Regions from separate parts of the Bacillus sp. BC05(2025) genome, predicted to be linked through region 1. Evidence: a T-box and tRNA genes for the amino acid it is inferred to sense, from the RefSeq annotation. Region 1 holds a T-box; the other holds one or more tRNA genes.
What was found. A T-box is a leader RNA that pairs with one kind of tRNA and senses whether it is charged. The one in region 1 lies ahead of ACZ76X_RS25300 (valine--tRNA ligase), so its partner is inferred to be a tRNA-Val.
Positions count from the first base shown of each region.

Region 2: it encodes a tRNA-Val, which carries the amino acid that the T-box ahead of ACZ76X_RS25300 (valine--tRNA ligase) is inferred to sense. The anticodon was not compared.

Region 1 is NZ_JBWYRA010000012.1:31,211-35,037, reverse strand. Features, by position in the region: gene spoVID (stage VI sporulation protein D) at 1-900, shown strand, start outside; gene ysxE (spore coat protein YsxE) at 963-1,988, shown strand; T-box leader at 2,109-2,340, shown strand; gene ACZ76X_RS25300 (valine--tRNA ligase) at 2,379-3,827, shown strand, end outside.
Region 2 is NZ_JBWYRA010000005.1:199,339-203,165, forward strand. Features, by position in the region: gene ACZ76X_RS18500 (P-loop domain-containing protein) at 1-535, shown strand, start outside; one part of gene ACZ76X_RS18505 (IS3 family transposase) at 594-1,498, opposite strand; one part of gene ACZ76X_RS18505 (IS3 family transposase) at 1,498-1,750, opposite strand; tRNA gene ACZ76X_RS18510 (tRNA-Val) at 1,864-1,930, opposite strand; gene ACZ76X_RS18515 (hypothetical protein) at 2,495-3,100, shown strand; gene ACZ76X_RS18520 (hypothetical protein) at 3,463-3,735, shown strand.

The sequences.
Region 1 (3,827 bases):
TTGTCAATTTCGTTAGATCCAGACGTTGAGATAGAAGAGCTTGATCATGAGGTTATTGTGAGAGGGCAATTAGATTTAACGGGAGAGTATGTTGCACGGCAAGATGATTCAGATTATTCATTAAGAGATCTATCGCCTGCTAAGTCCATTGATTATGTAGAAACAAGAGAAGATGGGGTTAATGAACTTGTTCATTCCTTTCCGCTTGAAATATCAATCCCAAGAAACCGTGTGAAAGTAATTGAAGAACTATATGTATCTATCGAGGAATTTGATTATGAACTGAAGGAAAATGGTTGCTTACAATTATTAGCGGATATATCTATTACAGGTTTATGTGATGAAGAAAGAATTGAGGATGAAGAGGAAGAAACGGCGTATGCTGAGTTAGAAGATGATTCAGCTCAAGAGTATGAAACTAGACCGACGCCGCAAGTCGAAGAGCCAGCCTATAAGGAATCAGATGAGTGGGAAGATTACGCATTTGAACCGTTCCAACTAGAAGAAAGAAAAGAGCAGGAAGTAGAAGAAGAGGAAATAGAAGAACATGAATTTGTAGAGCGTGAAGAGGAGAAAGAAACAACGCCACAATTTGAATTGTTCGGACGAAAAGATTTCAAGAAAGAACAAGCGAAAAAACAAGAAGTACAAGAAGAGGAAACGTATTCACAGCGCGATGAAAATGCGCTTTATTTAACGAAATTATTTACGAAAGAACCAGAAGAAGAATTTACAAAGTTACGAATGTATTTTGTGCAAGAAGGAGATACGATTGAATCTGTTGCAGAACGTTATGAAACATCTGTACAAAACTTATACCGTGTCAATCAAACAGAAGATATATATTTAACTACAGGACAAATTATTTATATTCCTGTTTCAAGAGCAAAAACGAAATAAGTGAGTGGTTTCACTCACTTATTTTTCTAAAGGCTATGTTTTGAATAGAAAGGGTTATTCGTATGGATATGGAATTACGAAATCGCTATGAACCCATTATAAGGCAATATAAATTGGATACGCAGCATATGGAAGAGCACGGAAGTGTAACGAAAATTTATACGAATCAAGGTCCATATGCGCTCAAGAAAATAGAAGGCAGGAAGTTAGAGCGGAATAACTTTTTGCACCATATTCAATATTTGAAAGAGAAAGGTTTCTCAAATTATGTACCTATATACCATGCGACGGATGGAAATTATATTTTAAGTGATGGTACGTATAACTATTATTTAATGCCGTGGTTAGAACGTGCGGAAGGAAACGGCGAGGATAATGATCAATACCATAAAATGTTTCAGACCCTCGGAACGTTGCATCAAAAAACGGTAAAAGAAGAAACGTATACTGAAGAAGATTTAGAGAAACATTATACGAATATATCCGATCGCTGGGAAAACGATGGTGAGATGTTAGAAGAGTTTCTTGTAGAATCGGAAGCGAAATGGTATATGTCTCCGTTTGAATTGCAATATTGTACGTACTATCATCATGTAATGAGAGCCCGTGAGTTTGCAACGAAGCAATTAAAAGAGTGGAACGACGCGATGAAAGAAAAAGACAAAACACGTATTACTTTTGTGCATGGCAATGTATCACTTAATCATTTTTTATTTGATTATGAACGGAATGGCTATTTTATTAGTTTAGAAAAATCGAAGTTTGCAACACCAGTGCAAGATATTGTAGGGTTCTATTCTCGGTCGTTAAACACATATCCAATTGCGCGAAGTGATCGGTTTGAATGGTATCAAATGTATCAAAAAAATTTCCCTTTTACGAAAGAAGAGCAACTACTCATGTTTGCGTATATGACGTATCCATCGCAATTTATTCGGCAAATCCAGTCTTATAAAAAAAGAAGAGAGAGCCGTAATGAGGAAAATGAACTTCTCGGAGTAAAGAGTTTGCAACAAGCACATTGGCTCGTTAGCAATATAGAATATTTCCTTTCGCAATTACAAGCTGCCCAGCAAGGGAACGGGTAAAAAGATAAGTAGCATTCTCTACTTATCTTTTTTGTGCTTCAAAAAATTCGTAGTCTTAAATTTATCTTGACGAATAAGGTTTCGTTTTTTACACTATTGTATATAATAATTAACAATCATATAAATGCCTTGAAGGGGAAGAGTATAACAAGAAACGTCTTCAGAGAGGAGAATCATTAGCTGGGAGATTCTCTAGATAGTTATGTTAGAAGGTAGCCCTGGAGCATCTTTTCTGAACGGAATAGTTCTTATTAGGAAAAGACGGATTTGTCCGTTATCAAATTAAGAGTATAAGCAAATTCTGAATTTGTTTGTAAATAAAGGTGGTACCGCGATGTCCCTCGTCCTTTTTTGGATGAGGGGCATTTTTTATTTTAAGGAGGGAAAATAATGTCAAACACGGAAAAAAATTTACCAACTAAATATGATCATATGTCCGTTGAAGAAGGCCTTTATCAGTGGTGGCTAGAAGGCAAATATTTTGAAGCAACAGGAGACGAGAAGAAACAACCGTATACAATTGTAATTCCACCTCCGAACGTAACTGGTAAGTTACACTTAGGTCACGCTTGGGATACAACTCTTCAAGATATTTTAACTCGTACGAAGCGTATGCAAGGTTACGATGTATTATGGCTTCCAGGAATGGACCATGCGGGTATCGCAACACAAGCGAAAGTAGAAGGAAAACTTCGTGAAGAAGGTATTTCACGTTACGATCTTGGCCGTGAGAAATTTCTTGAAAAAGCTTGGGAGTGGAAAGAAGAATACGCTTCTCACATTCGTCAACAATGGGGAAAAGTTGGTTTAGGACTAGACTATTCTCGTGAACGTTTCACATTAGACGAAGGTTTATCTGATGCGGTTAATAAAGTATTCGTTCAATTATACGAAAAAGGCTTAATTTACCGTGGTGAATATATTATCAACTGGGATCCAGCAACACGCACAGCTCTTTCTGATATTGAAGTAATTCATAAAGAAGTTCAAGGTGCATTCTACCATATGAACTATCCGTTAACAGATGGTTCTGGTCATATTCGTCTTGCAACAACTCGTCCAGAAACGATGCTTGGTGATACAGCAGTAGCGGTTCATCCAGAAGACGATCGTTACAAGCATTTAATCGGAAAAACAGTTACACTTCCAATCGTAGGCCGTGAGATTCCGATTATTGCTGACGAGTATGTAGAAAAAGATTTCGGAACAGGTGTTGTAAAAATTACACCAGCTCATGACCCAAATGACTTTGAAGTGGGTAACCGTCATGATTTACCACGTATCTTAGTAATGAACGAAGATGGATCGATGAACGAAAAAGCTGGTAAGTATAACGGCATGGATCGTTTCGAATGCCGTAAAGCTTTAGTAAAAGATTTACAAGAAGCGGGCGTATTAGTAGAAATCGAGCCTCATATGCATTCAGTAGGTCATAGTGAGCGTAGTGGTGCAGTTGTTGAGCCTTATTTATCAACACAATGGTTCGTAAAAATGGCTCCACTTGCTGAGAAGGCAGTAGCACTTCAGCAAAAAGAAGAAGAGAAAGTAACGTTCGTACCAGAGCGTTTCGAAAACACATATTTACGTTGGATGGAAAACATTCACGACTGGTGTATCTCTCGTCAATTATGGTGGGGACACCGCATTCCAGCTTGGTATCATAAAGAAACTGGTGAAGTATACGTAGGTACAGAAGCACCAGCAGATATTGAAAACTGGAATCAAGATAATGACGTACTTGATACATGGTTCAGCTCAGCACTATGGCCATTCTCAACACTTGGTTGGCCAAATGAAGATGCAGCAGATTTCAAACGTTACTATTCAACAGATGCACTA
Region 2 (3,827 bases), on a different contig from region 1:
TTTTTATCAGGTTATTGTTGAACCAAATTTATATAATTTTGGTTTAAATGAACAGGAAGAAGCTTTAGGTTTTTTGAAAAATTGGATAAGAGAAAATGTAAAAGATGAAATTAAAATTTATGATCCTTATTTTAACGAGGAACAACTATCATTGTTGAAATACATTCCAACAGAGGCTAGAGTGACGATATACACTACAGCATCTACAGCAGAATTGGAAGGTTTTCAAGAGAGGTATAAAAATTTCTGGTCAAAAATCTGTGACCAAGTACCTCCAGAAACTAATTTTTATGTTTATGCCACTGATTCAGGGAAGACGCCATTACACGATAGATATATATTAACGAATACATCTGGTTTAAATTTGGGAACATCTTTGAACGGTTATGGAAGCAAATTTAGTACTATAAGAATTATGGATGTAGAGGAAAAAAATAAAGTGGAGAATGAATTAATTATTCCATTAATACTAAAACCACCGTTAGAATATAAAGGTCAAAGAGTGAAGATGCAAATGTTCTCGCTGAACTACTAATAAAAAGTCCCTTCTCAAACTGAAGTGACCCCCGAAAATGGGACACCAATCAAAACACCTAAACCACTTGTTCCCTAAATTCTTTAGGGGATAGGTGGTTTAATTTTTCTTGAATTCGCACACAATTGTAGTAATGAATGTATTCTAGCACAATCTTTCGTACAGTTGTGCTGGATACTTTTGTTATCTTTTGTGAATAGAAAGCTTCACTTTTTAAATGACCAAAGAAGCTTTCCATGACGGCATTATCATGGCAATTTCCTCTCCGGGACATGCTGGTGATCATGCCGTTTTCTTTGGCATACGCTTGAAATTCTTTTGCTGTATAAATACTTCCTTGATCTGAGTGAAGAAGGACATCTTTTACTTTTCGCCCTCTCATTGCTTGTTTTAATGTCTTTATCGCTAATGTCAGTGTTTGTGATTCGCTGATGACACAACTAATAATTTCACGATTAAAGGCATCCATAATCGTTGATAAATACAAGGTACGCTCTCCAAATAAGAGATACGTCACATCCGTAAACCACTTTTCATTTGGTGTGGATGCATCGAATTGGCGCTCCAATCGATGAGGGGCTACCATTGGTTCCACACCATTGATATATTTCTTTTTCTTTCGACGTACTTTTGAAAGAATGTGATTTTGTCTCATGATTCGTAATACTTTTTTATGATTGACACACAGTCCCATTTTTCGAAGAGTAGCGGTCACTCTTCGATATCCATACCGGAATTTATGCCTAAGACAAACGTCCTTTACTTTCTCTTCTATACCATCTTTCAAATCTTCCGTTCGTTGTAACCAGCGATAAAATGTGGAACGGGGTAATTCTAATACGTTACACAATTCTTTTACCGTTATTTTTGTTTTTACATTTTCCCATAAAGTAACTACAGTTTCTGGTTTCAGCCCCTTTCGATTTCCAGATACTTTCCCCATACAAGTAATTTTGTTTTTAGATGTTTATTTTCTAAACGTAGCTGTTCTAATTCACTGAGCTCTTTTGGTCCTTTTCCATAAGAATATTGTTTTCCTACAGGTTGTTGAAAACGATATGTTTGATCTGTACGATACCATTTCATCCATGTCTTAATTTGGGAAACATTTTTAATTCCGAGTTTCTCCATAATTGTACGATTTGAATAGCCGTCTTTCTTCATTTCAATAACTTTCCACTTTGTTTCTTCTGGGTAATGAACTCTTGTCTTCAAACGAAAAACACCTCCATTGAATTTGCATACTTATTATGCGAATTCAATGGAGGTGTTTTTTTCATGTACCACTATTCGGGTTCACTTCAACTATCAAGGGGTTTTTCATATGATCCCGACTGGCCTCGAACCAGCGACCTCCACCCTGTCAAGGTGGCGCTCTCCCTGCTGAGCTACGGGGGAAATGTTGATTTAAAGGCATTCTTACAAGTTTGTATAAATGAAATTCTATTAAAAAAGCAATGGTTATTGTAACTTCTGTGACCATTTGTGACCACAAAATTATGTGCTTAGCTGTCTGTATAATGGTAAGGGGAATGAGATAACTCATTCCTTTTTTGATGTAGAGGGGGGATAGTTTCCACAATCAGAGGAGGACTTGTGGAGAGAATAGGCATAGGTTGGTTCAGACACATGGTATGGAAATGTTGAGTGTCCGAAAAGAAATATGAGAGCGTGGAAGCTGAAAAAGAAATAGAATCTTACGAATTAGGATTCTTGAAAGAGGAAGTTATGAACAGTCGTACGAATTGAAATCTTGCATTTTGTAAGTTATAGATAAATTTAAAATATGATATATTAAGAATCGGGTATTTAAGGGGAATCGCGATAAAAGCTTTGAAATCTATGAAGTTGAAAAAGAGATGAGCGCTTATGAGTTAGATTTCTTGAAGGAAGAGGTGATACCATCATAATTCAATTGGGAAAGCAATACAGAGTAAAGATTGAGGAAGTGGATACGTAATGAGTTTAGTATTAGCCTTTTTAATATCTTGCTTGCTCGTTTGGATTCTGAAAGGGAGCGCAAAGGAGCAAGCGAAAGAAGTAAGAAAAGAATTTGGACGACAGTTATTACCGTGGATAGTAGTTGGAGTTGTCGCTATCATGATACTTATATCAGTGGTGGCTGTACATGATTCTAATGTGCAACAAGTTCAAGAAGATAATTCATCATATTATACTCGTGATGATACTTCTGACGACAATGCTAATGAAACTTATGACAACGAGTATGATTGTGAAAAAGATATGAATGGAGTTTGGGTTGACGTTAACAGTTACTGCATCCGTGAACCATTGCTCGATAAGAAACAGGAGGTAGAGCCTATGATATTAGAAGCAGGGGAACATGTCGTAGGCGAGGATGTCATTGCAGGGGACTACAAGGTGATTTATTATTTGAAAGTCGGTAATGACTTTGCTGTATACGACTCTAATGGATTCCCTGTTGTGGAAACAACTTTAGGTAGTAGTAGCAATGTAGCATACTTCTCTTGTTCTAAGGGGTATAAAATCAAAACTCAAGAAACAGTAACGTTAATTCCAGTCGAGGAACAGGAGGAAGAATAATGACTGACCGAATGAAAAAGACTATCGTAGCAAAACTCAGAACTGGGAAGGCATTGACACCAGTCGAGAGAACAGCGCTCATCGATTTATTAAAGGAAAATGAAAATAAGTAGATTCAAAGACTCTAAATGTAAATGCGATAACTGTAGCAATACCACAACAAAAGTGGTGGAGATGGAGTCAAAAAGGTTATAGTTATGTGAAAAGTGTAACAAAGAACTCATTAAACTATTGAGTAGATAAAATCTGAAATATCAATAAGAAATTATTTACATTCTAATAAAAAATAATTAAGCTGTATAAATGTATTAATAAATAAATTAATAATTAACAAACAAAGGAGAATTATTATGTGGACTTATATTAAAGCAAAAAAATGGGGAATTTGGGCAACTATCTTTTACATTCATTCAGCAGTATTACTTTTCTTAGGTCTTGATAGAATCGGAGGATATCAAAATTCTGAAATATACACCGATACTAATAAATACGCCTATGTTGGTGGAGATGCGTATAATTACATAATCAATACTAATGTACTTACAGGTTATTTTGTGCTTAGTGCATCATTCTTTATTGCAGGTACGATGTTAATCGTAACTGGTTCAATTCTAAGAGCTGTCAAGGAAAAGTAAGTGGAGAACAAATACTTGAACCGCCCATAACATTATGTAATTAAAAAATGGACTTCCTTTAGGAGGCCTTTTTTTATCTTTATCTTTGTTTC